One region of the Pseudomonas fluorescens genome, then DNA from elsewhere that is predicted to be linked to it. Evidence: riboswitches for the same ligand, from Rfam matches in the RefSeq annotation. Region 1 holds a riboswitch; the other holds the start of a gene.
The links. A riboswitch is a leader RNA that binds a small molecule or an ion and turns the genes downstream of it on or off. The one in region 1 is predicted to bind cobalamin.
Positions count from the first base shown of each region.

Region 2: another riboswitch for cobalamin. It lies ahead of cobO (cob(I)yrinic acid a,c-diamide adenosyltransferase); the one in region 1 lies ahead of cobW (cobalamin biosynthesis protein CobW).

Region 1 is NZ_CP038438.1:3,350,249-3,364,770, forward strand. Features, by position in the region: gene E4T63_RS15315 (VWA domain-containing protein) at 230-904, opposite strand; gene E4T63_RS15320 (ATP-binding protein) at 889-1,887, opposite strand; gene cobN (cobaltochelatase subunit CobN) at 2,031-5,879, opposite strand; gene cobW (cobalamin biosynthesis protein CobW) at 5,883-6,953, opposite strand; cobalamin riboswitch at 7,052-7,264, opposite strand; cobalamin riboswitch at 8,267-8,487, shown strand; gene E4T63_RS15340 (CbtB domain-containing protein) at 8,611-8,808, shown strand; gene E4T63_RS15345 (CbtA family protein) at 8,820-9,518, shown strand; gene E4T63_RS15350 (cobalamin biosynthesis protein) at 9,515-9,928, shown strand; gene cobM (precorrin-4 C(11)-methyltransferase) at 10,010-10,756, shown strand; gene nfuA (Fe-S biogenesis protein NfuA) at 10,901-11,485, opposite strand; gene E4T63_RS15365 (acyltransferase family protein) at 11,543-12,568, opposite strand; gene E4T63_RS15370 (fatty acid cis/trans isomerase) at 12,753-14,522, opposite strand, start outside.
Region 2 is NZ_CP038438.1:1,854,353-1,868,874, reverse strand. Features, by position in the region: gene E4T63_RS08525 (OmpP1/FadL family transporter) at 1-360, shown strand, start outside; gene E4T63_RS08520 (glutathione peroxidase) at 563-1,120, opposite strand; gene E4T63_RS28810 (hypothetical protein) at 1,173-1,298, opposite strand; gene E4T63_RS08515 (MFS transporter) at 1,295-2,503, opposite strand; gene E4T63_RS08510 (MarR family winged helix-turn-helix transcriptional regulator) at 2,557-2,961, opposite strand; gene E4T63_RS08505 (adenosylcobinamide-GDP ribazoletransferase) at 3,135-3,866, opposite strand; gene cobC (alpha-ribazole phosphatase family protein) at 3,868-4,443, opposite strand; gene cobT (nicotinate-nucleotide--dimethylbenzimidazole phosphoribosyltransferase) at 4,440-5,495, opposite strand; gene cobU (bifunctional adenosylcobinamide kinase/adenosylcobinamide-phosphate guanylyltransferase) at 5,492-6,013, opposite strand; gene E4T63_RS08485 (cobyric acid synthase) at 6,241-7,692, opposite strand; gene cobD (threonine-phosphate decarboxylase CobD) at 7,689-8,681, opposite strand; gene cbiB (adenosylcobinamide-phosphate synthase CbiB) at 8,674-9,582, opposite strand; gene bluB (5,6-dimethylbenzimidazole synthase) at 9,579-10,229, opposite strand; gene E4T63_RS08465 (cobyrinate a,c-diamide synthase) at 10,226-11,608, opposite strand; gene cobO (cob(I)yrinic acid a,c-diamide adenosyltransferase) at 11,605-12,216, opposite strand; cobalamin riboswitch at 12,298-12,527, opposite strand; gene E4T63_RS08455 (hypothetical protein) at 12,691-13,275, shown strand; gene E4T63_RS08450 (PQQ-dependent sugar dehydrogenase) at 13,342-14,522, shown strand, end outside.

The sequences.
Region 1 (14,522 bases):
ATCCTCGGAGCTAGGGTTTAAGAGCTTGTTGGGGTCTACCGTTGCGCTGGCTTGTCTCTGTCGTCGGTTTACCGATGAATTCCTTATTGGCGCTTTGGGTAGAAGGGGCGGGACGAGAAGTCTCCCACGGTCTGTACTGGTCAGAGTCAGAATCGAGTCTGTAGTCCCGCCCACCCCTTCAAGTCTAAACATACAAGCGAGCCTGCTCGCGAAGAGGCCCGCTCAGACTTCACACATCATCAATATGCCGATAATCCGCATTCAGCGCCGCCGCTAATTCCCGCGCCCGTGCCAATCGGATGGGCCCACGCTCAATGTCGATCAACAGCCCCGGACACTCCAGCGGCGGCATCGACGGTAAGGCTTTCAAACGCCCATCCGTGACCACCAGCAAGCGCTGCTGCTCGGCCGGGAAGCGCTTTTGTCGCTGCACCAGCCATTGCTGTGCCTGCGTCAACGCCGCCACCAACGGCGTGCCGCCGCCCGCCCCCAACGCCTCCAGCCAGGTGCGCAAGCCACTCGATGCTTTCAGACCTTGCACCTGCCATTTCGGCGCGCTGCCGCTGGCGGTCAGCAAGGCCAGTCGCGCGCGCTGCCGATAAGCATCATCGAACAATTGCGCGAGCAACCCCTTGGCATCGCTCAGCGCCTGATGCCGACGCGTTGAAGCCGAGGCATCAACGATCACCAGCCACAGCTCATGGGGAGTTCGAGTACGCAACTGGAACTGCAGATCTTCACGAGTCTGCGGCCGACCATTGAGCAGCGTGCCCGGCCAGTTCACCAGGCCGCTGCGCGCAGCGTGGCGCTGGCCCTGGCGTCCGTGGTCGAGGCGTCCGGCGCGGGGTCTGGCATTCGCCCCCGCGTCGGATCGGGGACGAATGCCGGTTACTTTTTTGGCCAGCTCGGCACTTCGCGGCGAGCGCCAGTGGCCAGTGCCGGGGCGGGCATATCACCCCACTGCCCCTGCCCCTCGCTTGGTTCAGCCTGGGATTTGGCCGGGCTCTGCGCGGGTGGCTGAGGGCTGGAAGAAGGGGATTCGCGACGGCGATGCCGCAGGGCAAATTCCGCCACGGCGTCGATGTCCTGCTCGGCAATCGCTGCAGCGCCGCGCCATGCTGCGTGCGCACGGGCCGCCCGCAGCCAGACCAGATCGGCACGCAAGCCATCGACACCCGCCGCAAAACAACGCTCGGTGATGTTCGCCAACGCGTCGTCGTCCAGCGCAATGCTCGCCAAGGCGATGCGCGCCTGTTCACAGCGTTCGCGCAGCGCTTGCTGCCGGGCTTCCCACTGCGCGCAGAACGCCTGTGGATCGCTGTCGAAATCCAGGCGGCGGCGGATGATCTGCCCGCGTTCGGTCGGCGCGGTGTGGCCGCTAAGGGCGACGTTCAGGCCGAACCGGTCAAGCAGTTGCGGACGCAGTTCGCCCTCTTCCGGGTTCATCGTGCCGATCAATACAAATCGCGCCGAATGCCGATGGGAAATACCGTCGCGCTCGATCAGGTTGGTGCCGCTGGCTGCCACATCGAGCAGCAGGTCCACCAGATGATCCGGCAGCAGGTTCACTTCATCGACGTACAGCACACCGCCGTCAGCCTTGGCCAAAACACCGGGAGAAAACTGCGCCCGTCCTTCACTCAGCGCCGTGTCGAGATCAAGAGTGCCGACCAGACGCTCTTCGGTGGAGCCCAATGGCAGCGTGACGAACTGTCCGCTCGCCAGCAGATCAGCCAAGCCACGGGCCAGGGTCGATTTGGCCATGCCGCGCGGGCCTTCGATCAGCACGCCACCGATTTTCGGGTCGATGGCGGTCAGGCACAGCGCGAGTTTCAGGTCATCGGCGCCGACCACGGCGGAGAGCGGGAAATGCGGGGTGTCGGTCATCTTCAATACTCGGTCATGGTCGGTGTGAATTCATTTCAATGTAGGAGTGAGCCTGCTCGCGATAGCGGTGGGTCAGCGACAAATAGGTTGGCTGATACACCGCTATCGCGAGCAGGCTCACTCCTACAAAATGTTGTGGTGTGTCAGGTGTCTTCTTCTATATCCAGCAGCAGGTTTTCCAGTGCTTCTTTATACACGCCGGGTTCCTGCCACATCCCGCGCTGCTGCGCTTCCAGCATGCGCTCGGTCATATCACGCAGCGCATGCGGATTGTGTTCACGAACAAAATCGCGGGTCGCCGGATCGAGCAGATAGGCATCTGCCAGCAACGCGTACTGATGATCGTCGATCAGTTGCGTGGTGGCGTCGAAAGCGAACAGGTTATCGACTGTCGCCGCCAGTTCGAAGGCGCCTTTATAGCCATGACGCTTGACCCCGTCGATCCATTTCGGATTGGCCGCCCGCGAGCGGATCACCCGGTTCAGCTCTTCTTTCAGGGTACGGATTCTCGGCAGATCCGGCTGGCTGTGATCGCCGTGATAACTCGCCGCCGCTTCGCCGCGCAGGGTTTCCACCGCCGCGAGCATGCCGCCCTGAAACTGGTAATAGTCGTTGGAATCGAGCAAGTCGTGCTCGCGATTGTCCTGGTTCTGTAGCACCGCTTGCACCTGACTCAGACGCTGGACGAACTGCTCGCGGGCGGCGGTGCCCTCGTCTGCCCCGCCGTACGCGTAGGCACCCCAGTTCAGGTAGACCTCGGCCAGATCCTCGCGGGTCTGCCACAGGCGACCGTCGATGGCGCCCTGTACGCCCGCGCCATAGGCTCCGGGTTTGGCGCCGAAGATCCGCCAGCCGGCCTGGCGCCGCGCCGCGTCGGCATCCAGCCCCGATTGCAGCAGCGCCTCACGCTCGGCGCGGACTTTGGCGGCCAGCGGATTGAGGTCATCCGGCTCGTCCAGCGCCGCTACCGCTTGCACTGCCGCGTCGAACAGCCGAATCAAATTGGCAAAGGCATCGCGGAAGAAGCCCGAGACCCGCAGCGTGACATCGACTCGTGGCCGGTCGAGCAGGCTCAGCGGCAGAATTTCGAAGTCATCAACGCGCTGACTGCCGGTGGCCCAGACCGGACGCACGCCCATCAACGCCATGGCCTGGGCGATGTCGTCACCGCCAGTGCGCATGGTCGCCGTGCCCCACACCGATAAACCGAGCTGGCGCAGGTGATCGCCGTGATCTTGCAGGTGCCGCTCGAGAATCAGCGTGGCGGACTGGAATCCGATGCGCCACGCGGTGGTGGTCGGCAGATTACGTACGTCCACCGAGTAGAAGTTGCGCCCGGTGGGCAACACGTCGAGACGGCCACGACTGGGCGCGCCGCTTGGGCCGGCGGGGACGAAGCGGCCGCTGAGGGCGTCGAGCAGACCGCGCATTTCGGCGGGGCCGCAGGCGTCGAGGCGTGGGGCGACGACTTCGCGCAGGCTATCAATGATTGCCCTCACTTCAGCCCCCCTCGGTTCCTGTAGGAGTGAGCCTGCTCGCGATGGCGTCAGGTCAGGCAATTCAGTGTTGAATGACACACCGCTATCGCGAGCAGGCTCACTCCTACAAAGGGCGTGCACTGTTTCGGAGATCAGTTGGGTGGCGAATAGCTCAAGGCGTTCGCGGGTGTCACCGGCGCTGCGCCAGACTTCGTCGCTGACGCTTTGCAGCTCTGGCGGACGCGGGCCGCTCCACGGATCGGCAAGCACACAATCCAGCGGATCAAAGCCCAACTCAAACGCCTTGGCCAACGCCCGCAGCAGACTCGACTGCGCACCCTTGCCGTCGCCACGCGGGATACGCAGTAACGCCAGTAGCGTGTCGATGCGCAAACGTCCGGTCGGCGACTCGCCGAAAATGTGCAGGCCATCGCGGATCTGCGATTCCTTCAGGTCACACAGATAGGTATCCAGACGCGGCAGCCAGATCGCTGCATCGGCGTCGCTGTCCAGACCGGCGTCGAGTTGCAGTTCGCGGTCGATCTGCGTTTCGCGCACCAGTTGCAGAATGTCGCGCTGCAGCTCGCGGGCGCGACGCGGATCGAGCAGTTGCGCCTCGTAATATTCGTCGGCCAGCAATTCCAGATTGCGCAGCGGGCCGTAGGTTTCGGCGCGGGTCAGCGGCGGCATCAAGTGGTCGATGATCACCGCTTGCGTGCGCCGTTTGGCCTGGGCACCCTCGCCCGGATCGTTGACGATAAACGGATAGATGTTCGGTAGCGGCCCGAGCAATGCGTCGGGCCAGCAATTTTCCGAAAGGCCGACGCCCTTGCCCGGCAACCATTCGAGGTTTCCGTGCTTGCCGACGTGAATCACTGCGTGCGCACCGTAGGTGTTACGCAGCCAGAAATAGAACGCCAGATAGCCGTGCGGCGGCACCAGATCCGGGTCGTGGTACACCGCACTCGGATCGACCTGATAACCGCGCGCCGGTTGAATGCCGACGAAGGTCAGGCCAAAACGCAGCCCGGCGATCATCATCCGCCCGTCGCGGCACATCGGATCGTTTTGCGGCGCGCCCCAGCGTTCCAGCACCGCCGCGCGATTGGCTTCCGGCAGCGCATTGAACATCGCCAGATAGGCATCCATCGCCAGGCTTTGCTGGCACGGACGCAGGTCGATGCTGTCGAGGTCGTTGCTGACGCCGCCGAGCAATTGCTGGATCAGCTCGGTGCCGCTGTCCGGCAACTCCGCCGTCAACGGGAAGCCTTCCGCCTGCAACGCGCGCAGGATATTCAATGCCGCCGCCGGCGTGTCCAGACCGACGCCATTGCCGATTCGACCATCGCGGGTCGGGTAGTTGGCGAGGATCAGCGCGATGCGTTTTTCCGTGTTCGGCAGCCGCGCCAGATCGCTCCAGCGCCGCGCCAGTTCAGCGACGAAATCCATGCGTTCGGGTTGCGCCCGATAGCAGACCACGTCGGACTGGCTGCGCTCGCTGCGCCAGGCCAGGTCCTTGAAGCTGATCGGGCGGCTGATGATGCGCCCGTCGAGTTCCGGCAAGGCGATGTGCATTGCCAGATCTCGCGGGCCAAGGCCCTGCTCGCTGTCGCGCCAACCCGGTTCGTTGTCCTGGGCGCAGATCGCCTGAATCACCGGAATATTGCGCCGGAAGGGCCGCAGGTGCGGGGCTTCCGGGCTGGACTGCGCGAAACCGGTGGTGTTGAGAATCACCGCCGCCTCGACCTCGTCCAGCCAGTCCTCGACCACGCTCAGACAGCCGGGTTCTTTCAGGCTGGCGACCGCGATCGGCAACGGATTGAGCCCCGCCGCCTGCAAGCGCTGGCAGAACACATCGATGAATGCGGTGTTCGCCGCTTGCAAATGCGATCGATAAAACAACACCGCCGCGACCGGTTGACCGGGCAGCCATTCGGCTTGCCAGTCGCTCAGTGCGGCGGTGTTTTTCTGTGGCTGGTAAATCGCCGTACGCGGCAGCGCTTGCGGCTCACCCCAGGCGTAGTCGCGCGCCAGCCAGCGGTTGGCCAGGCAATGGAAGAAGTCCAGCGCATTGCCCATGCCACCCTGACGCAAGAACTGCCAGAGACGGTCGCGATCTTCGGCGGGCACGGTGCTCAGGTCGCTGAGTTCCGGGTCGGGACGATCATCCCCCGGTACCAGAATCACCTGCACCCCGCGCTCGGACAACTCCACCAGTCGCTCGACGCCATAACGCCAATAAGCGATGCCGCCGTGCAGCGAAATCAGAATGACCTTGGCGTGCCGCAACACCTCATCGACATACAGATCGACCGAGGCGTGATTCTGCACCTGCATCGGATTGGCCAGGCGCAGGCTCGGGTAATCCTCGGGCAATTGCTGCGCCGCTTCGGCGAGCAGCGCCAGGCTGGAGTCGCCGCTGCACAGGATCACCAGCTCGGCGGGGGTTTGTCCAAGGTCGGCAATGTTGTCATCCGACACGAAACCGCCGGGCTGGGTCCTGAGCAGGTGCATGGCTTAAACGCTGAGCGCGGCGCGCAGTTGCGCTTCGAGTTGCGCGGCGTCGAGTTCCTGACCGATCAGCACCAGACGGGTGACGCGCGCTTCGTCAGCGCCCCACTGGCGGTCGAAGTGCTTGTCGAAACGCGTGCCCACGCCCTGAATCAACAGGCGCATCGGCTTGTTCGGAATCGCCGCGAAGCCCTTCACGCGCAGAATGCCGTGCTGCACAACCAGTTGCGTCAGCGCGTCGAGCAGCAGGCTTTCGTCGGCTTGTGGCAGTTCGATCGAGATCGAATCAAAGGCGTCGTGATCGTGGTCATCGTGGTCGTCATCACCGTCGTGGTGGTGATCGTGATGGCTGTGGCGGCTGTCGATATGTTCTTCGGATCCGGCACCGAGGCCGATCAGCACGTCCAGCGGCAGGCGACCGTTGCTGGCTTCGATGATTTTCACCGCTGGCGGCAGTTCTTCAGCGACTTCGGCGCGAACGCGAGCCAGATCTTCGGCGCTGGTCTGGTCGGCCTTGTTGAGGATCACCAGATCGGCGCTGGCCAGTTGGTCGGCGAACAGCTCATGAAGTGGCGATTCGTGATCCAGGTTCGGGTCGAGTTTGCGCTGGGCATCGACCTGATCCGGGAACGCGGCGAAGGTTCCGGCGGCCACGGCCGGGCTGTCGACCACGGTGATCACCGCATCCACGGTGCAGGCGCTGCGGATTTCCGGCCACTGGAAGGCTTGTACCAGCGGTTTTGGCAGGGCCAGACCGGACGTCTCGATCAGGATGTGATCGAGGTCACCGCGACGGGCGACCAGTTCACGCATCACCGGGAAGAACTCCTCCTGCACCGTGCAGCACAGGCAACCGTTGGCCAGTTCGTAGACGCGGCCAGTGGCTTCTTCTTCGGTGCAGCCGATGGTGCATTGCTTGAGGATCTCACCGTCGATGCCCAGTTCGCCGAATTCGTTGACGATCACGGCGATGCGACGGCCCTGAGCGTTGTCGAGCATGTGCCGCAGCAAGGTGGTTTTGCCCGAGCCGAGAAAACCGGTGACGATGGTGACGGGGAGTTTGGCCAGTGTTTTCATCGGATGCCCTTTCGCAAGGTGGCGGGCATACGGGACGAGATCCGCTGCGAACGTGCGCGCGGAAGAATTCGCCACCGGATCACCCCGCCCGGTTGTAGTGAGAAATCTGTGACGAGGCAGGTCTCCTGGCTGACGGTGTTCGGGCTTTGGGCCCGGCGTTCGTTGCGCCTTCCCGCGGGCTCAGTGGATTGAGCTGGCAGTGGCGTGGCAACGAACTTCACCGTTCACAGTTGCGGGGGCAGCCGCGGCTTTGACCGCGTTCCCTTCTTAGCTTCGGCGTGGGCCGAAGAACCTCGAAAGCGCAAGGCTACGCATGGCTTGAGGATGGGTCAATGCTTTGGTTTTTTTTTGGATTGGGGGCATATCCGTTGCTGCGGTAACGGCCTCCTATGGTTTCGCTCTTACAGCGGTCACTTTTTCCAAACGCCGGGTTTGAGGTTTGGGGTTTGGGGGCATATCCGTTCCTTCGGGTGTTGCCTCTGGCGGTTTCGCTCTTACAGCGAGTCACCTTTTCCAAACGCCGAAAAGGTAACCCAAAAGGCTTTGCCCCGGCGTACGGCACTTCGCTGAGGCTCAGTGTTCCCTCGCTACGGTGTCCATCAGGGGGCATCGCCTCCGGTTTGCTTCGCTGCACCTCCTCTCGATGTATGCGGCTTCGCCGCATGGCGCTGCGCGCCTAACCCCCGGATGAACACCTACACTCGGCCTGCCGAAGGGGCAGAAGATCAAAAGCCACATCAAAAGCCAGAGCCAGAGCCAGAGCCAGAGCCAGAGCCAAAGCCAAAGCCAAAGCCAAAGCCAAAGCCAAAGCCAAAGCCAAAGCAGATCAAAAGATCGCAGCCTTCGGCAGCTCCTACACGGGAGTGAGTGTATTCAGTTAGAGATTGGTCGGCTGTCAGGCCGCCTTCGCGAGCAAGCCCGCTCCCACAGTTTAGATTGTGTACAGCCCCATGCGGCGAAGCCGCCCCACTCAACACAATGAGCGTTAGCTCGAGTACCGCTTTTGATCTGAGGGCCCGTCGGCAGGCTGAGTGGAGGGATTTATCCGGGGTGGGAGCGCAGCGACCGTTTGGCGCAGCCAAACACAGCGAGAGGAGGTGCAGCGAAGCAAACCGTAGGCGCTGCCCCCCGGATGAATCCCGCAGCGAAGGAACCCGAGCCTAGGCGAGGGCCGAACGTCAGGGCATAGACCTTTTGGTTACTTTTGGGGCGTTTGCCAAAAGTGACCCGCCGTAAGGGCGGAACCCTAAGTGGCCGTTACCGCAGCAACGGATCCACCCCCAAAATTGACTAAATTCCCCAACCCATGCTCTCCTACACAACTTGTTACGGGTGCCCTTCAGAGGGTGAAACGGGAAACCGGTGAATCATGTGCTTTACTCAAAGCCATGTCAGTCCGGTGCTGCCCCCGCAACGGTAAGCGAGCGAAGCGTCAGATCCACTGTGCCATACGGCATGGGAAGGTGACGCTTGCAGGTCGGCCAGACGCCAACCCCTCGTGAGCCCGGAGACCGGCCCGCAACACACAGTGCGCATTGTGCGTCGCTGAACATAACAAACCCGCGGTGGGCGGGCGCTGTTCGAACCTTTGCGTGCCCGACCCGCAGGGGTTTTCATGCGCTCTATATCACCCGCTGACACTCCAGAGGGAAGCGCCATGTCGATCATCAGCAGCACCGGCAGCAACACCGACAAAATCTCCAGCACCGCCACCTTGAGCCAACGCCTGACCGCCGCGATTTTCGCGTCGATTCTGGGTGCCAGCCTTGTGTACTTCGCCGGTTTCTCGCACATCGAAGCGGTGCACAACGCCGCTCACGATACCCGCCACAGCGCCGCGTTCCCGTGCCACTGAGACCTGCAGACATGATCAAGCGTATCGCGCAAACCGCAGGCTTCACCGGCCTGCTGGCCGCCCTGCTGCTGACGTTGCTGCAAAGCTTCTGGGTCTCGCCACTGATTCTGCAGGCCGAAACCTTCGAGAAGTCCGAACCGGTGGCCGTTCACGAACACGCCGCCGGCACGGCCGCACACACCCATGACGCCGAAGCCTGGGAGCCGGAAGACGGCTGGCAACGCGTGGTCTCGACCACCGGCGGCAACCTGGTGGTGGCGGTCGGTTTCGCCCTGATGCTCGCTGGCCTGTACACCCTGCGTGCACCGACCAAAACCTCGCAAGGCCTGCTCTGGGGCCTGGCCGGTTACGCGACCTTCGTCCTCGCGCCGACCCTGGGCCTGCCGCCTGAACTGCCGGGCACCGCTGCAGCCGATCTGGCGTCGCGGCAAACCTGGTGGATCGGCACCGCCGCTTCCACCGCTGTTGGCCTGGCGTTGATTGTGTTCAGCCGCCACTGGCTGATGAAGCTGCTGGGCGTGGCGATCCTCGCCGTGCCGCACGTGATCGGCGCGCCACAACCGGAAGTGCATTCGATGCTCGCCCCGGAGGCGCTGGAAGCCCAGTTCAAAATCGCTTCGCAGTTGACCAACGTGGCGTTCTGGCTGGCCCTGGGCCTGATCAGCGCCTGGTTGTTCCGCCGCAAAAGCGATGGTCAATACCACGCATGACCGATGACCGCGCAGCGCCGACCTTTGTGGTCGGCCTGGGCTGCCAGCGCGGCTGCCCGGTCAGCACGCTGCGCGCGTTACTCGATCAGGCGTTGCAGGCGCATCGTATAGAACTTGAAGCGGTCAAGGCCTTGGCCAGTATCGATCTTAAACGCGATGAACCCGGCCTGCAGGAACTGGCCAGCCAACTGGCGTTGCCGTTGTTGTATTTCAGCAGCGACGAACTGGCCAGTTACCAGCAGCGACTCAGTCACCATTCGCAGATCGCCTATGAGCGCACCGGTTGCTACGGGGTGGCGGAAAGTGCTGCCCTGGCCCTTGCCGAGCAGTTGATTCAGGCACCGGCAAAGCTGCTGATTTCCCGGCAAAAATACGCTCAGGCGACCTTGGCATTGGCCGGCGCTGCGTAAAATCCCGATAATCGCCCCGTTTGATCATGAGCAATCTTCATCTGAAGCGTTGCCCTGCCCCGTTTTTCACAGGATTTCTTCATGACTGTCTACTTCATCGGCGCCGGCCCCGGCGACCCGGAATTGATCACTGTCAAAGGTCAGCGGCTGATCCGCAGTTGCCCGGTGATCATCTACGCAGGCTCGCTGGTACCGGCTGCGGTGCTGGAGGGGCATCAGGCTGAAACCGTGGTCAACAGCGCCGAATTGCATCTGGAGCAGATCATTGAACTGATCAAATCCGCCCATGCCAAGGGCCAGAACGTAGCGCGGGTGCATTCGGGTGATCCGAGTCTGTATGGCGCGATTGGCGAGCAGATTCGTTATCTGCGCGAGCTGAATATTCCGTTCGAGATCATTCCCGGCGTCACCGCGACCGCAGCGTGTGCAGCCTTGCTAGGCGCGGAACTGACACTGCCGGACGTGTCGCAGAGCGTGATTCTGACCCGCTACGCGGACAAGACCGCAATGCCGGCGGGTGAGGAGCTGAGCAGTCTGGCGCAGCATGGCGCGACCATGGCGATTCATCTGGGGGTCAATCATCTGCAGAAAATCATCGCCGAACTGCTGCCGCATTACGGCGCGGATTGCCCGATTGCGGTGATTCACCGGGCGACGTGGCCGGATCAGGACTGGGTGGTGGGGACGCTGGCGGATATTGCCGCGAAGGTTGCGGCCAAAGGGTTTCGGCGCACGGCGTTGATTCTGGTGGGACGGGTGTTGGGGAGTGAGGTGTTTAGCGAGTCGTCGCTGTATCGCGCGGGGCATGCGCACCTCTATCGCCCATGAAGGCCCTTTCGCGAGCAAGCCCGCTCCCACATTTGGAATGCGCTCAAATGTGGGAGCGGGCTTGCTCGCGAAGGCGTCATTGAATTTCACGCAAAAAAAAACGGCGCTCACGGGGCGCCGTTTTTCATGTCCGCAGCGAACACCTTAGTAGTAGGCGTTTTCTTTCTGCGTGTGGTCGGTCACGTCGCGCACACCTTTGAGCTCTGGAATACGCTCGAGCAAGGTGCGCTCGATGCCTTCCTTCAGGGTCACGTCGGCCTGGCCGCAGCCCTGGCAGCCGCCGCCGAACTGCAGCACGGCAATGCCGTCCTCGACCACATCGATCAGGCTGACCTGACCGCCGTGGCTGGCCAGCCCCGGGTTGATTTCGGTTTGCAGGTAGTAGTTGATGCGCTCGTTGACCGGGCTGTCGGCATTGACCATCGGGACTTTGGCGTTTGGCGCCTTGATGGTCAGTTGGCCGCCCATGCGGTCGGTGGCGTAATCGACGACGGCGTCGTCAAGGAACGCTTCGCTGAACGAATCGATATAGGCGGTGAAGCTTTTCAGCCCCAGCGCGGTATCTTCAGGTTTTTCTTCGCCCGGCTTGCAGTAGGCAATGCAGGTTTCGGCGTACTGGGTGCCAGGCTGGGTGATGAAGACGCGGATGCCGATGCCTGGAGTGTTCTGCTTGGAGAGCAGATCGGCCAGGTAATCGTGGGCGGCGTCGGTAATGGTAATAGCGGTCATGGAAACTCCTCGCAGGCTTGGGCGCAGTTTACGCCAATCATTGCGCCGGACAAAGTCCTAGTATTTTTGTCGGGAAAGATTCTCGACAGGTGCGCTGACCGGTTCGCCCTCGATCCGCGCTTTAAGCCACTGATAGCTGCGTTTTTCCACCCATTCGTAGCTCAACCATGACCCCACGCCAATCGCCAGAGCGCAGACGATGAACATCAGATACGGGTTGATTCCGTAGCGTCGCGCGTTAAAACCACCAACCGACAACACCAACACGTGCATCAGATACACCGAATAGGAACAGTCACCGAGCCATTTCATCACCCGATTGCGCTCGACGTAGCGCTCCAGCGCCATGCAAGCCATCACCAGCACCGCGCTCGGCACGCCCCAGTTCAATAACCTTGGCGCCGGTGCCAGGTGATAGATCGCCATCATCGCAGCGCCCATCGCCAACAGCGGCAGCCACAGGCCGGCGCCAATCCAGCCCCGGCGATAGAGCACGCCAATGCCGATCCCCAGCAGAAACTCGTAGACGATGTCGGAACGGTAAAACTCGTTAAGCCAGCCGAACGCCTGACACACCGAAAACAGCAACGCGGCGACCACCAGCAAGCGCACCTGCCAGCGGAACACCAGCGCGCATGCAAACAACACATAGAAGAGCATTTCGTAGTTGAGCGTCCAGCCGACATTCAGCGTCGGATAAATCCCGTAACCGCCGGGGTTTTGCGCAGGAATGAATAACAGCGACGCGAGGAAATGCGCCCAGTCCACCGTCTGATCCGGCAACATTGGCCGGGCGAACAGCACCAGCAACGCCATCAACAGCGTGTACAGCCAGTACGCCGGGACAATGCGAAACAACCGATACAGCAGAAACCGCGCCGGAGGCAGCGCTTTGCTTTCGGTGGAGAGGAAAATCACCAGACCACTGATGACGAAGAAAACATCGACGCCGACTGCGCCCTTGTCGATGAAGAACTGCCCGACCGGGCCGCGCGCCTTGAAGTCGAAGAAAATCTGCATGAAGTGGTGACAGACCACCGTCCACGCGGCAAGCGCCCGCAGGGCCTGCACTGAAATCAACATGATCGGCTCCTGTCCACAACTCTCAAAACCACCACCGCCCCCTTGTAGGAGTGAGCCTGCTCGCGATGACGGCATGTCAGGCAACAACCATTCTGAATGGACTGACGCCATCGCGAGCAGGCTCACTCCTACAGGGAATGTGCGGTGTTGCTAAGAATTGGGACAGCAGGCCTGTATTAAACGATCAAAGATTCTGGTAGCGGTTCATGTCCAGCACGCCCTCTTCCACCGGATCGGTTTCGTGGAGGTATTGGCTCAGGTCGTGGAAATAGAACCAGAATTGCGGATGACTGCGACGAATCCCCCAGCGTTCGACGATTTTCTCGAAACGATCGGCATCCTTGGCATTCTCCATGGCATCGACAAACTCCGGCACTTGTTCGGCTGGAATGTTGAAGATGAAATTCGGATAGCTGCTCAGTACGCCCGGGTAGATGGTCAAGGTGTCCAGCCCTGGCTGATAGCGCAGCGACTCGCCCAACAGGAACGCCACGTTACTGTGCGCACGGTTGCGCAGCAGGCTGTACATCTCGCGTTTGCCGCTGCGAGTTTCGATGCGCAGCATGGTTGCTTCCGGCAATTGGTCGATCACCTTCAAACCGGCGGCCGGACGCGAGGTCAGGCGACTGAGTGCCTGCTCGGCGTTCTGTAGCGCCGGGTCGATATTCGGCCGCGAGCAGTAGGCGCCGTCACAGCGGTTGATCGGATCCGGCCGCGCATTGAGGTCGCCGTAACGCGCCAGCAACTGCATGGCGAAATCGTATTTCGGGTCCTTCGGATCGAGTTTCAGCGCGGTCGGTTTGTCGTCGTCGATCGCCTCATAGTCGAGCCACATCTTGAACTGGCCGCTGCTTTGGTACCAATCATCGAGGTAGTCCTCGCGGGAATCGGCCGGCATCAGGCGCAGGAAGTTCTGCTCGGCGCCGTTGCGGATCAGGTCGAAATACAGACGCGTCTGCGCCTGATGGGAGACGTTGCCGAACACATCGAAGTTGACCGCCAACTGATAATAGGTGCGCTCCAGCAGTGGATAGTCGAACAGCCACATGGTCTGTGGCACTTCGCCGATCAGGCCTTTGGTCACCGACGCACTGTCGAAGTGGCGGAAAATGCTCAGCAGCGCGTTGTCGTTGCCGGCCCACAGGGTTGACCAGCTCGGAGCCGGCAGTTCGGCGTAACTGTCGCGGCGCAGGGCTTCGTATTCGTTGCGCTTGTTACGGTAGTTGTGCCACAGGCTCAGCACACTGCCGACGTCATCGTTCTGCCCAGGCATTGCCAGCAACGGCGTGGCCTGGCCGCGATAGTTGGGGTCGGTGATGTACAGATCATGTTCCGGAGCCTGGAACAGCGCCCAGAAGTTATCGCGGATCACATCCGTCGCAATCTGCCCACGGCACACCGGCCCGCGAATGAAGGTGCGGACGAAGTATTCAGCGTTATCGAGCATGAACTGATAACGCGCCTGCGCCGGAATCGCCTCGAAGGTGGCGAACGGGTTGGCCCGGCTCTGCGGGCCGTAACCCGGCAGCGCGTTGACCTGCCAGTTGCCGCTGTAGAACAGACTCTTGACCCGCGCCATCTTCGCCGCACTCAGCGGATAGGTGATGTGGGTCTTGTGCACGATCACCCCTTGCACCGGCCACAAGCGGTAATACACCTGAGTGCCCGGATCGTCATTCGGGCGGCGGGTGGCGATCAGGTCGATCGGCTGCCCTGTCGGCGTGCGCGAACGCACCCACTGGAAGTAGTGCCCCGGCTCGCCGTCCTTGAAATAGATATGCGCGAGGAACCAGTGTTCGAACAGCCAGCGCCCGACCAGACTCTGCCGCGCCCCCGGCGCATTGAGCAGGTTTTCCCACTGGACGATTTGCAGCGCTTCCTTGGCGCTCGGCGCCAGCCCCTGCTCGTCGATCGGCGCACCGGACGCCAGCCAGCGTTGCAGGGTCTGGTATTG
Region 2 (14,522 bases), 1.5 Mb from region 1:
CTGGCCGGTCAGTTTGGCGAGATCACCGAAGACCAGAACTGGCACGACTCCTGGGCTTACGCCGTGGGTACTTCGTACCAGCTGAACAAGGAATGGGTACTGCGTACCGGTCTGACCTTCGATCAGTCGCCGACCAACAACGTCGACCGTTCGCCACGCATTCCTACTGGCGACCGCACCATTTTCAGCATCGGTGCCGGCTGGAGCCCGACCGAAGACCTGACCATCGACGTGGCTTACTCGTACCTGAAGGAAGAGTCGGTCAAGATCCACAACCAGAACGATCGTGGCCAGACCTACGATGCCAAGTATGAAAACTCGGCAAACGGTTTCGGTGTTGGCGCAACTTACCGCTTCTGATGCTGCACGGCGAGGCTAAACCCTCGCCCACAGAAAAGCCCCGCTCTCTTTACAGAAAGCGGGGCTTTTTAATGCCTGTTCAAACGCCACAGGTCAAATGTGGGAGCGGGCTTGCTCGCGAATGCGGTCTGACATCCAGAACAAGTGCTGAATGATCCGCAGCCCTCGCGAGCAAGCCCGCCCCCACAAAAAGCGTGTGTTATCAGTTGAGAGGTTTGGAGGCGATGGCCTTTTCAACTGCCGCAATAAACTCTGGATCATCCGGTTTGGTCAGGCTGGAGAAATTGGCAATCACCTTGCCTTGCCGGTCGATCACGTACTTGTAGAAATTCCACTTCGGCGCGCTGCTCTGCTCGGCCAGCACCTTGAACAGGTGAGTAGCATCGTCGCCACGGACTTTCTGCGGCTCGGTCATGGTGAAGGTCACGCCGTAATTGGCGTAGCAGACCTTGGCGGTTTCGGCGCTGTCCTTGGACTCCTGCTTGAAGTCATTGGACGGTACGCCGAGCATTTCCAGGCCTTGCGCCTTGTAGTGCTGATTGAGCGCTTCGAGGCCCTCGAACTGTGGGGCGAAGCCACAGAAACTGGCGGTATTGACCACCACCAGCGGCTTGCCGGCGTAGCGCTGGCACAGATCGACGGATTCCTTGGCGCGCAACTTGGGCAACGAACCTTGCAGCGCCTCCGGACAGTCAGCGGCCTGGGCCAGTCCGGTCAACGCCATCAGCAACGCGGGTACAGCACACCAGCGCATGAACATGTCGGCATCCTTGATGCGGTTATCAGACATCGACGTTACTCGCCCTCCAAGCCTACAAGCAAGCACCCATGCCCAACTGCATCAACGCCAGCCCGCCCTGATGCCAGCCCCACCACACCAGCGCCAGCAACAGCGCGCCGAGTGCGATGAAGGCGATTCGCGGCCAGGAACGCTTCATACGGCGCCGACAGCCGGTTGCAGACGCGCCACCGGACGCTCGCGCACCGGCCAGTTCAGCGCAGCCGCCAGCAGGCTCAAGAGAATCGCCACTTGCCAGATCAAGTCATAACTCCCGGTACGGTCATACACCACCCCACCCAGCCAGCCGCCGAGGAACGAGCCGAGTTGATGAAAGAGGAACACGATACCGCCGAGCATGGACAGGTTACGCACGCCAAACAAGGTCGCCACCGTGCCGTTGGTCAACGGCACCGTCGACAGCCAGAGGAAGCCCATGGCCATGCCGAACAGGTACGCCGAGGTCGTCGTCACCGGCAGCCACAGAAACAGCACGATCACCACCGCACGCAGCAGATACAACGCCGTCAGCAGACGCGGCTTGGACATGCGCCCGCCGAGCCAGCCGGCGGTGTAAGTACCGAAGATATTGAACAGCCCGATCAGCGCCAGCACTGTGGTGCCGACGGTTGCCGGCAGATGCTGATCAACCAGATAGGCCGGCAAATGCACGCCAATGAATACCACCTGAAAACCGCAGACGAAAAAGCCGAACGCCAACAACCAGAAACCCGAATGCGAGCAGGCTTCGCGCAGCGCTTCAGACAGGGTCTGCTCATGACCGAACACCGGCAGCGGCTTGTCCTTGAGCATGCTCACCAACGGCACAATCATCGCCACCAGCAAACCGAGTACCAACAGCGCCGCCGACCAGCCGAGCCAGCCGATCAAACCCAGCGTGCCCGGCAACATCGCAAACTGACCGAATGAGCCAGCGGCGCTGGCGATCCCCATGCCCATGCTGCGTTTTTCCGGCGGTACGGCACGGCCAACCACACCGAGAATCACCGAGAACGACGTACCGGACAGACCGATACCGATCAACAGACCGGCACTCAGCGACAGGGTCAGCGCCGAATCGGACAGCCCCATGCACACCAGGCCCCCGGCATACAGCACGCCGCCGACCAGCACCACTTTCGCCGCACCGAAACGGTCAGCCAGGGCGCCAGTGAACGGCTGCGCCAGACCCCAGATCAGGTTCTGCAAGGCGATGGCGAAGGCAAACACTTCGCGCCCCCAGCCGAACTGCGCACTCATCGGCGACAGGAACAGACCGAAGCCGTGCCGCACGCCCAATGACAACGCCAGAATCAGCGCACTTCCCAGCAACACCCAACCGCACGTACGCCACATCGATGTCATTGTTATTCTCCGTTCGCGGGTATATACCCGCTTAAAACCGGAAAAACCGGCCTTCAGGCCAGTTCATCCAACAGTCGCAGCAAGGTTTCACGCTTCTCGGCGCCCAGACGATCGATCAATCGCTGTTGCGCCGCTTCCCAGGCCGGCAGCGCCGCCGCGAGGCGTTGTGCACCGGTTTCGGTGAGCCGGACGATGCGATTGCGCATGTCCTCGCCCTCGGCCAGCGCCACCAGGCCCTCGCCTTCGAGCACCCGCAGGTTGCGCCCCAGGGTGCTGCGATCCAGACCCATGGCTTCGGCCAGTTCCGAGATGCTCGGTTGATCCAGACGCTGCAGGTTGCACAGCAAAGAATACTGGGCAACGTTGATCCCGAAGCCGTCGAGAGCGCCGTCGTAATGCCTGCTGACGCCACGAGCGGCGCGACGCAGGTTGGTGCACAAACACTGAGAAGGAAGCATGATGCGTGTATATACCCGCGACTGTGTTAAATCAAGTTACATGTAGTTATTCAAGGACATTTCCGGCGCCTGACGGGCCGCCTTCGCGAGCAAGCCCGCTCCCACAGGGGAATGCATTCCAAGGGTGGGAGCGGGCTTGCTCGCGAAGGGGCCAGCACGGTTACATATATGGCTCAGACCAACACCACCCCAACCAACACCACCATCTCCAGCAATTCCAGCAACGCCCCCGCCGTATCGCCGGTGGTTCCGCCCAACCGCCGCACCATCACCCGCCGCAGCCAGACAAACCCGACGAACGCGACAACCAGCGCAACAATCGCTTTCACCCCGGCAATCAGCAAACACGCCAGCGCACTCGCCCCGAGCACCCACCAACCAGCTCTACGCGGCAAATGATCAGCCAACGCCTGCCCCAACCCACCCGCGCGCACATACGGCGTGGTCAGAAACAGCCCCAGCAGCGCCGCCCGCCCCAGCAACGGCACGATGATCAACATCACCGCATCCCCCTGCTCGATCAGCGCCAGCAACGCGCAGAACTTCAGCAGCAACACCAACACCAGCGTCACCACGGCAATCGGCCCGCTGCGCGGATCCTTCATGATCGTCAGCGTGCGCTCGCGATCACCGAAACCGCCAAGCCAGGCATCGGCGCTGTCGGCCAGTCCGTCGAGGTGCAGCGCGCCGCTGAGCAGCACCCACACCGTCAGCAACAGTGCCGCATGCAGCAACAACGGCGCGCCGGCCAACGCCAGGTTGAATGCCCAGAGGATCCCTCCGAACAGCAACCCCACCAGCGGATAAAACAACAGCGAACGCCCAAGCTGTTGCGGCTCCGGCATACCCGGCAGACGAATCGGCAAACTGCTGAGAAATTGCAGGGCGATCCACAGTGGCAGCATCTCAGTGACCTTCCTTGAGCGAACCATCGGCTTCAACGGTCAGGGAAAACAATGAAGCATGCGCGACTTCGACATTGAGCAACTGTTCTCGCGGCAAACCTCGCGCCTTCGCCAGCAACAGACGCATCACGCCGCCATGACTGATCAACAAAACGCGTTCACCGGCATAGGCCTGATGCAACCGCGCAACCGCACCCAGCACACGAGCCGCAAACTCGCTGACCGGCTCGCCTTGCGGCGGGGTGAAGGCATAGGGATCAGCCCAGAACAGCCCCAGCGCTTCGGCATCAGTCTCCATCAACGCCGCTGCGCTCTGGCCTTCCCAGGCACCGAAGTGCAGTTCCTGCAGATCCGTTTCCAACTGCACCGGCAAATTCAGTTGCTCGCCCAGCTCTGCGGCAAACCGTGCACAACGCTGCAGCGGCGAACTGATCAGCCGATCCCACGGCCCGCCCGCGACCACCGCGGCACGCATCTGCGCCCAGCCTTTTCCGGTGAGCGCATCATCGAGACTGCCGCGCAAACCGCCGCCCAGTTCAGTCTCACCGTGGCGCAGCAGGTCCAGACGCAAGGTCATGCCGGACGATCCGCCACTGCGGCTTCGGCGAACGTCGCCATCTGCCCATGCAGGTCGCAGGCCAGACGCAACAGTGGCACGGCCAATGCCGCGCCACTGCCCTCGCCCAGACGCAGGCCGAGCTCCAGCAACGGTTCGGCATTGAGGGTTTCCAGCACATGGCGATGGCCTGGCTCGGCCCCACGATGACCGAACAGCAGCCACTCGCGGCAGGCTGGATTCAGCCGCACCGCGATCAACGCGGCGACCGTGCAGATAAAGCCGTCGACCAGCACCGCGACGCCTTCCTGCGCACACGCCAGGTACGCGCCGACCAGTGCGGCGATTTCAAAACCGCCGAGGTTGAACAGGGTTTGCAGCGCATCGCCGCGCTGTGCTGCGTGCAGCGCCAGTGCGCGCTCGATCACCTGTGCTTTATGGCTGACCCCTTCGGCATTCAACCCGGTGCCAGGACCGGTCAGGTGCGCCACCGGGCAATCGAGCAAGGCACAGGCCAGCGCACTGGCGGCAGTGGTGTTGCCGATGCCCATTTCGCCGCCGATGAACAACTGCGTGCCAGCCGCTTTGGCGCGCAGCACGCTATCGCGACCGGCCTGCAAGGCGAGTTCGCCCTGTGCCTGGGTCATCGCCGCGCCCTTGGCGAAATTCGCCGTGCCAGGGCCGATGTTCAGATGACGCACGCCCGGCAGATTCAACGTCGGTGTCACGGTGCCCAGATCGACCACTTCCAGCTGTGCATCGAGCTGCCGCGCCAACACGCTGATCGCCGCACCGCCGCTGACGAAGTTGAGCAACATCTGCCCGGTGACTTCCTGCGGGAACGCGGAAACGCCTTCCGCGACCACCCCGTGATCACCGGCAAAAATCGCGATCCACACCTGTTCAATCGTCGGTTTGATCTGCCCCTGCAATCCGGCCAATTGCACCGCCACGCTTTCGAGGCGACCGAGGGAGCCGGCCGGTTTGGTCAGTTGCTGTTGGCGCGCCGCCGCCTGTTCAACGATCTCGGCATTCACGGATTGGCACGGGTTCAACCACCACGCTTGAGTCATAACGCAGGTCCTTTCAGGGTCAGGGGCAGGCCGGCGACGGTCAGGACGACTCGCTGACAACGCTCGGCCAGAGCTTGATGCAGCCAACCGGCTTCATCGACGTAGCGGCGAGTCAATTCGCCCAGCGGCACGACACCCATTCCGGTCTCGTTGCTGACAAAAATGTTTTCCCCCGGCAATGACGCCAGGCAGTCCAGCAGGGCGTCGCGCTCGGCGGCGAGACGCGCGGCGTCATCAAGCATCAGTAGATTGGTCAGCCACAGGGTCAGGCAGTCGACCAGCAAGCAACGCTCGGCACTGGCGTTCTCGCGCAGGACGCGGGCCAGCTCCAGCGGTTCTTCGATCAGCGCCCATTCGGCCGGACGCCGGGCGCGGTGATGGGCGACGCGTTCGTTCATCTCACCGTCCAGCGGCTGGCTGGTGGCGATGTAAGTGACCGCCAGATGGCTGTCGCTGGCGAGTTTTTCCGCCAGGCGACTTTTGCCGGAGCGGGCGCCGCCGAGGATCAGTTGGAGCATGGGGACATCCTGAAAATTATGTGTTGAGGCAATCGCCCTCTTCGCGGGCAAGCCCGCTCCCACAGTGACCGCAGTGGCTGAAACACCTCACTCCCCTGTGGAGGATGGAGATGTCCTGTCATTTATGTATTGAGGCACCGGCCCCTTCGCGAGCAAGCCCGCTCCCACATGGGAATGCGTTCCAAAGTGGGAGCGAGCCTGCTCGCGAAGAGGCCGTAACAGCCAGCCTAAATCCCGCAGAGCTGACGCAGCAGCCCGGTATCCAGATGCTGCTCTACCAGATCCGCCAACCGCTCGATATCGCGCTCGCGCAAGCCGTGGTAATCCACCTCCTGCACATCGCTCAACCCGGCCCAGCGCAGCAACGCGGCACTGGCTTGCGGCGACTCGAACAAGCCGTGCAGATAAGTGCCGAACACCTGCCCGTCCAGACTCTGCGCGCCGTCGCAACGACCGTCATCCAGATGCACCGCCGCATTCTCCAGCGCCGGCCCCAGCGTCACGCCCGCATGGATTTCATAGCCACTGACCTCGGCGTTTTCCAGCGCCAGATGCCCACGGACATTGCGCAACTGCTTCTCGGCTTCCAGCGTGGTTTCGAACGCCAGCAAACCGAGGCCGGCACTGGAACCCGGCGCGCCTTCGAGGCCCAGCGGATCGTGCACTTGCTCGCCGAGCATTTGCAGACCGCCGCAGATCCCCAGCAACTTGCCGCCATAGCGCAAGTGCCGATTAATCGCCGCGTCCCAGCCGTTGGCGCGCAGATACGCGAGGTCGCTGCGCACGCTTTTCGAGCCCGGCAGGATGATCAGGTCGGCAGCAGGAATCGCCTGCCCCGGGCCGATGAATTGCAGGTCCACTTGCGGATGCAAACGCAGCGGATCGAAATCGGTGTGGTTGCTGATGCGCGGCAGCACCGGCACCACCACTTTCAGCACTTGCTCGGCCTTGCCGGTCTGGCGCTGGTCGATGCCGTCCTCGGCCTCCAGATGCAGGTCCATCACGTATGGCAGCACGCCCACCACCGGTTTGCCGGTGCGCTGTTCCAGCCAGTCGAGGCCCGGTTGGAGCAAGGCGATGTCACCGCGAAAACGATTGATGATGAAACCTTTGACCCGTGCCTGTTCGCTCGGCGAAAGCAACTCCAGCGTGCCGACCAGATGCGCGAAAACGCCGCCGCGATTGATGTCGGCGATCAGCAGCACCGGGCAATCCACCGCTTCAGCAAAGCCCATGTTGGCGATGTCACCGGCACGCAGGTTGATCTCGGCCGGCGAGCCAGCGCCTTCGACCATCACCAGCGGATATGCCGCGCTGAGTCGCTGGTGCGACGCGAGCACCGCTTGCATGGCGATGGCTTTGTAGTCGTGATACGCCACCGCGTTCATGCTGGTGACCGCACGGCCATGGATGATTACCTGCGCGCCGGTGTCGCTGTTGGGCTTGAGCAGCACCGGGTTCATGTCGGTGTGTGGTTCGAGATGCGCCGCTTGCGCCTGCACCGCTTGCGCCCGGCCGATCTCGCCGCCGTCGGCGGTCACCGCGCTGTTGAGCGCCATGTTCTGCGGTTTGAACGGCACCACCGCCACGCCCTGACGGGTGGCCCAGCGGCACAGCGCCGTCACCAGCGTGCTTTTACCGGCGTCGGACGTGGTGCCTTGCACCATCAGCGTGGTCATTTCGATTCCTTGGCAAAGGCTTGCAGCGCCTGTTCGAGACGCGCTTCTTCAGCGGCGTTGGCAGGCAGGCCGAAACGCAGGCTGCTGTTGTGGGTGAAGATGCGCAGGAGGATGCCGCGTCGGGCCATGAACTCGTGCAGCGCAGGCGCGTGCTCGGTGATCAGCCACTGAAACAACGCGCAACCGCCCTGAGGTTTGAAGCCATAGCGCTCCAGCAACAATGCCAGGCGTTCACTGGCTTCATCGCTGCGAATGCGTTGCCGGGTGTGCGCTTCGGTGTCTTGCAGGCAAGCCTGACCGAGCACCCGCGTCGGCCCGCTGACCGCCCAGGGCCCGACCTGTTCCACGAGTAATCTGAGCAGTTTGCGCTCGGCCAGCACAAAGCCCAGACGCACCCCCGCCAGACCGAAAAACTTGCCGAACGAGCGCAACACGATCAGGCCAACTTGATGGGTATGCGACGCCAGACTCAGCTGCGGTGTGTTATCCATGAACGCTTCATCGACCACCAGCCAGCCGCCACGCTGGGCCAGCCGAGCGTGCCAGTCGAGCAGCCGCGCCGGGGTCAGGCTCAGACCCGTGGGGTTGTTCGGATTGACCACCACCAGCACGTCGAGGCTGTCGAGAAAGAACTCGACTTCCTGCTCCAGCACTTCGCGCACGATGTAACCACTGCGACGCCAGGCTTCGGCGTGCTCGGCATAACACGGCGACAACACACCGACCTTGCCGGCGCGGCGCAAACGCGGCAGCAATTGGATCGCCATCTGCGAACCGGCCACCGGCAGCACCTGCGAAGCGCCGTAGTAATCACACGCGGCCTGTTCCAGCCCGTCGTCGGTTTCCGGCAAGCGTGCCCAGGCGCGCAGCGGAATCTCCGGCACCGCAAACGGCCACGGCGCGAGGCCGCTGGATAAGTCGAGCCAGTCGGCCTCGGCAATCCCGTAATCGAGTGCAGCCTTGCGCAGCCGGCCACCGTGCTCAAGCATAGAATTCAGCCCCCACGCAGAGAATCAGCAGCCATAACCATACCCCGCGCTGGACCAATTGCCAGCCGCGATCAATCGAATCGGCATCGGCCGGCGCACCTTCGCCCAGTTGCGGACGCTCATGCAGTTCGCCGTGATAGATCGCCGGCCCGCCCAGTTCGACATTCAATGCACCGGCACCGGCCGCCATCACCGGACCGGCATTCGGGCTGTCCCATTGCGGGCCCTGGCTGCGCCAGCATTTCCAGGCGAGCCGAGTGTTGCCCAGCAGCGCGTAGGTCAGCGCCACCAGCCGGGCCGGAATATAGTTGAGCACGTCGTCGATTTTTGCCGCGCACCAGCCGAAGCGCTCGAAGCGTTCGTTGCGATAGCCCCACATCGCGTCGAGCGTATTGCTCAGGCGATAGAGCACCACGCCCGGCGCGCCGGCCACGACAAACCAGAACAGCGCGGCGAACACCGCGTCACTGCCGTTCTCCAGTACCGACTCGGTGGCCGCGCGCGCAACAGCGGTGCTGTCCAGTTCGCTGGTCTGGCGGCTGACCAGATAGCCGACACGCTTGCGCGCTTCTTCCAGATCATCGGCGCGCAAGGCGGCGGCTACCGGCGCGACATGCTCACCGAGGCTGCGCATGCCGAGGGCGCAATACAGCGCAAGAATCTCGACGATCCAGCCCACGTACGGTGCCCAGGAAAACGCAGTGGCGAGCAGCGTCAGCGGCAGCACCGCAATCACCCACGCGGTGACCCCGTGACTGCGCCAGCCGCGCCCGCCCGCATTGAAACGGCGCTCGATGCGTCCGGCAAAATTGCCGAACGCCACCAGCGGATGCCAGCGTTTCGGTTCACCCAGCAGCGCATCCAGCGCGACCGCGGCGACACTCAACAACGCCACACTCATTGACTCACTCCCCAATAATTTTCGTACAGCAACTCATTGAGCGGCCGCGCCTGCGCCCACCCTTCGAGTACCAGCATCGGCGCCGGATAGAATTCCTTGACCGGCCCCAGGCACAACACTGCCAGCGGCTTCGCCCCGGCCGGCAACTGCAGCAGATCGGCCAGTGCCTGCGGTTCGAACAGTGAAACCCAGCCCATGCCCAGTCCTTCGGCACGGGACGCCAGCCACAGATTCTGAATCGCGCAGGACAGCGAGGCCATGTCCATTTCCGGCAGCGTACGACGGCCGAAAATATGTTTTTCGCGATCATCCATCAACGCTGCGACCAGCACTTCGGCGCAGTCGTTGATGCCTTCGACCTTGAGCTTCATGAACTCATCAGAGCGCTCGCCGAGGGCTTCGGCGGTGCGCACACGTTCTTCTTCGACGAGGTTCTGGATCTGCCCGCGCAAGCCGCGATCGCTGATGCGGATGAAGCGCCATGGCTGCATCAGGCCGACGCTGGGCGCCTGATGCGCGGCTTCGAGTAGACGGCGCAGCAGCTCCGGTTCGACGGTGCCGCCGGTGAAGTGGCGCATGTCGCGGCGTTCGGCGATGGCTTTATAGACCGCTGTGCGCTCGGCCTCAGTGAATGCGTTGTCGGTCATGGCCTCTTCGCGAGCAAGCCCGCTCCCACAGGGGTTAGGTGATCCAATGTGGGAGCGAGCTTGCTCGCGAAGGCGGCCTCAAGATCTGGCACAAACAGCGCCGCGATAGCCGCAGGATTCGACGGAAAGTAAAAATGCACATACGAAGCCGTCATCCGCCCTTCCCGATAAACCGCCTCGGCCCCACGCCCGCCATTCGGACTCAGGCCCCGGGCAATCGGCGTCAGTTCGGTGCTGGTCAGGGAATGGTGATAGGTATGCCCACGCAGCGAGCCCTCTGGCAGATCCACCGCTTGCAGTGCCAGTGCCGCCAGACGTTTTTGCATCACCGCCTCACCGCGCAGCAGGCCGACCAGTTCGGCGCGGGTGCCGTCAACATCGGTCAACGCGTCGAGCAGATAGAGCATGCCGCCGCATTCGGCGAGCAGCGGTTTACCAGCGGCGTGGTGCGCACGGATTGCATCGAGCATTGCCACGTTTTGCGATAGCGCGACATGGTGCAATTCCGGATAACCGCCGGGCAGATACAGACTGTCGGTCTCGGGCAATTGCGTATCGCGGATCGGCGAGAAGAAACTCAACTCGGCGCCCATCGCCCGTAGCAGGTCGAGACTGGCGCCGTAGGTGAAGGCAAAGGCCTCATCGCGAGCGACAGCAATGCGCACGCCGTCGAGCAGCGGTTCAGCGCTGATCATTTCAGGCGCGGCGAATGCCACGGCCGGTGGCAGCGCTACCTCGCAACTGCTGGCCAAGGCTTCGGCGGCGGCGTCGAGACGCAGATCCAGATCATTCAGTTCACTGGCCTGCACCAGACCGAGATGGCGGCTCGGCAACTCGATCCCGGTCTCACGGGACAGCGCGCCGTACCAGCGCAAACCTTCGGTGAGGCTGCCTTCGAGCAATTGCGCATGACGCAAGGTGCCGACACGGTTGGCCAGCACGCCGGCAAACGGCAAATCCGGCTGGTAACGCGCCAGCCCCAACGCCAATGCGCCGAAGGTCTGGGCCATGGCGGTGCCGTCGATCACGCCGAGCACCGGCACGCCGAAATGCCGCGCCAGATCGGCGCTGGACGGCGTGCCGTCGAACAGGCCCATCACGCCTTCGATCAGGATCAGATCGGCTTCGGCGGCGGCTTCCCATAACAGACGGCGGCTTTCCTGCTCGCCGACCATCCACATGTCCAGTTGATACACCGGCGCACCGCTGGCGCGCTCGAGAATCATCGGGTCGAGGAAGTCCGGGCCGCACTTGAACACGCGCACCTTGCGCCCCTGGTTGCGATGCAAGCGCGCGAGCGCGGCGGTGACGGTGGTCTTGCCCTGACCGGAGGCCGGCGCGGCGATGAGTACCGCCGGGCAGTGACGTGGTTGATTCAAAGTTCGACGCCTTTCTGCGCTTTGATGCCGGCCTGGAAGGCGTGTTTGAGCATGCCCATTTCGGTAACGGTATCGCCCATCTCGATCATTTCCGGCTTGGCCGCGCGACCGGTGACGATCACGTGTTGCATCGGCGGACGCGCCTGCAAGTCACTGAGCACTCGATCCAGATCGAGGTAGCCGTGCTTGAGGGCGATGTTCAGTTCGTCCAGCACCACCAGGCCGATCGACGGATCACGCAGCAGCTCGCGGGACACTTCCCACGCGGCTTCGGCGGCGGCGATGTCACGCTGGCGATCCTGGGTTTCCCAGGTGAAGCCCTCGCCCATCACGTGAAAGCGCACTTGCTCGGGGAAACGGCGGAAGAACAGTTCTTCGCCCGTGCTGTTGCGGCCTTTGATGAACTGCACCACGCCGCACTGCATGCCGTGGCCCATGGCGCGGGCGAGCATGCCGAACGCCGAGCTGCTTTTGCCTTTGCCATTGCCGGTGAGCACCAGCACCAGACCGCATTCGTCAGGCGAATTGGCGATGCGTTCGTCGATCACGGCTTTTTTGCGCTGCATACGCGCCAGATGGCGTTCGTCGCGCTCGGGGGAATCGGTCATGGGGGAGCTCTCCGTTGAGGCTGGATAACGGCGGGCAGGCACAAGAATAGACGGCAAAAAGCCTGGCATCGCCCACCGTGATGCCGCTGGATGGATCAGGCCGGTCTCCGGGCTCATGAGCGGCGAATCGCCTGACTGCGCGCCTTCCCGCGTCGTCGACACAGTGGCTCAATGCACAGTTTTCACTCATTTACCGTTGCGGGGGCAGCGCCGGGATCGTGATCGTGCTTCGCCTGAAGACAACCCTCACCGGCTTCCCTGTTTCACTCTGTCGACATGCGTCACAGAGCACCTGAAACAAGCCGCGAAGGTTAGAGGGTTGGGGGTGGAGCGTCAATTAAAGAGGGGGCCGTCGGGCGAATAACTGCCGTCGATCAATTATCTGACGCCAATCTTGTGCCACACTGAGACAAGTGATATCAAAGAGCCATGCTTTTGATTGAAAAGCACATCACAACAATAAGGATGATGACGATGCAAGGCATGATCATCAGCAACCCGCGCCTGGAATTCCTGCGCCCGATGCTTGAACGCTGGTTTGACTGTATCGACCGCTACAACGCTGTACGCGGCGACAACGACACCCCTTACTGGCATGACGAGAAAGCCAATCTCGGCTTGCTCTCCGCGGCCGCCTGGATGGCCGAGCTGGTGACCCTTTGTGATACCTCGACCCGAAAGCAGAACGAGGAAGGCGAACGCAATGCCCGCGCCGATCTGTTCATCGCCGGCGCCGAAGACCGCGCCTACCTTCAGGCCACCCAGCGCTGGCCACGGGTCAACAACCTCAATCTGACCCAGGCCCTGCTGGACATCACCAGCGACGCCAAACGCATCAGTTTTGCCAGCGACCTCAAGCTCGGTTGCCTGTTCGTCGCCCCGCAAAAAGCCCAACACAGCGCCAGCCCCGAAGAGTTGCAGGACATGGTCGACGACCTGCAAAAGGAACACTGCTGCGCCGTGGCCTGGTATTTCCCCTACGCCTACCGCAAGTTGCGCAGCGAAGCGGGCAACTATCACCCGGGCATCGCCGTGCTGTTCAAAGAGGCCCGCGGTTGAGCGGTTGAACCATCGGGTGCGCACACTCCTCTATGATTAGGCATGCATTCATAGGGAAGATCAGTAATGCGCAAAACCCAACTCGCTCTCGTCATCGCCCTCGCCGGAGGGCTCGCCGCCTGTGGTGAATCCTCCAGCCTGCAAGTTTCTGACGGCACCGGTCCATCACCGAAGCTGCCTGAACCAAACAAAACCCTGATCCCGACGGTGAACATCGCCCCGGCGGTCGGCTGGCCTGCAGGCGGTAAACCGACCGCCGTAGCCGGTACGCAAGTCGCAGCATTCGCCGAAGGCCTCGATCATCCGCGCTGGCTCTACGTGCTGCCCAACGGTGACGTGCTGGTGGCGGAAACCAACGCTCCGCCCAAGCCTGACGACAGCAGCGGCATTCGTGGCTGGGTGATGAAGAAAGTCATGGGCAAGGCCGGCGCTGGTGTGCCGAGCCCGAACCGCATCACCCTGTTGCGCGACGCCGACCACGACGGCGTGGCCGAGACCCGCACGGTGTTTCTTCAAAATCTCAATTCGCCGTTTGGCATGACCCTGGTCGGTAACGATTTGTACGTCGCTGACACCGATCGCCTGCTGCGCTTCCACTACGAATCCGGCGCGACCGAGATCAAGACCCAGCCGATCAAAGTCACCGATCTGCCGGGCGGCACGCTGAACCATCACTGGACCAAAAATGTCATCGCCAGCAAGGACGGCAGCAAGCTGTACGTCACTGTCGGCTCGAACAGCAACGTCGGCGAGAATGGTCTGGATAAAGAAGAAGGTCGCGCGGCGATCTGGGAAGTTGATCGCGCCACCGGCAACCACCGGATCTTCGCCTCGGGCATCCGCAACCCCAACGGCCTCGCGTGGGAACCGACCACGGGTGCGCTGTGGACAGCGGTCAATGAGCGTGACGAGATCGGCAGCGACTTGGTGCCGGACTACATCACCTCGGTCAAGGACGGTGGCTTCTATGGCTGGCCCTTCAGCTATTACGGTCAGCACGTGGATGTGCGGGTGAAGCCGCAAAATCTGGATCTGGTGGCCAAAGCTATCGCCCCGGACTACGCCGTCGGCCCGCACACTGCCTCGCTGGGCCTGACCTTCGCCGAAGGCAACAGCCTGCCGGCGCAGTTCAAGGAAGGCGCGTTCATCGGTCAACACGGCTCGTGGAACCGCAAACCGCACAGTGGTTATAAAGTGATTTTCGTACCGTTCGCCGCTGGCAAGCCGAACGGAGCACCGGTGGATGT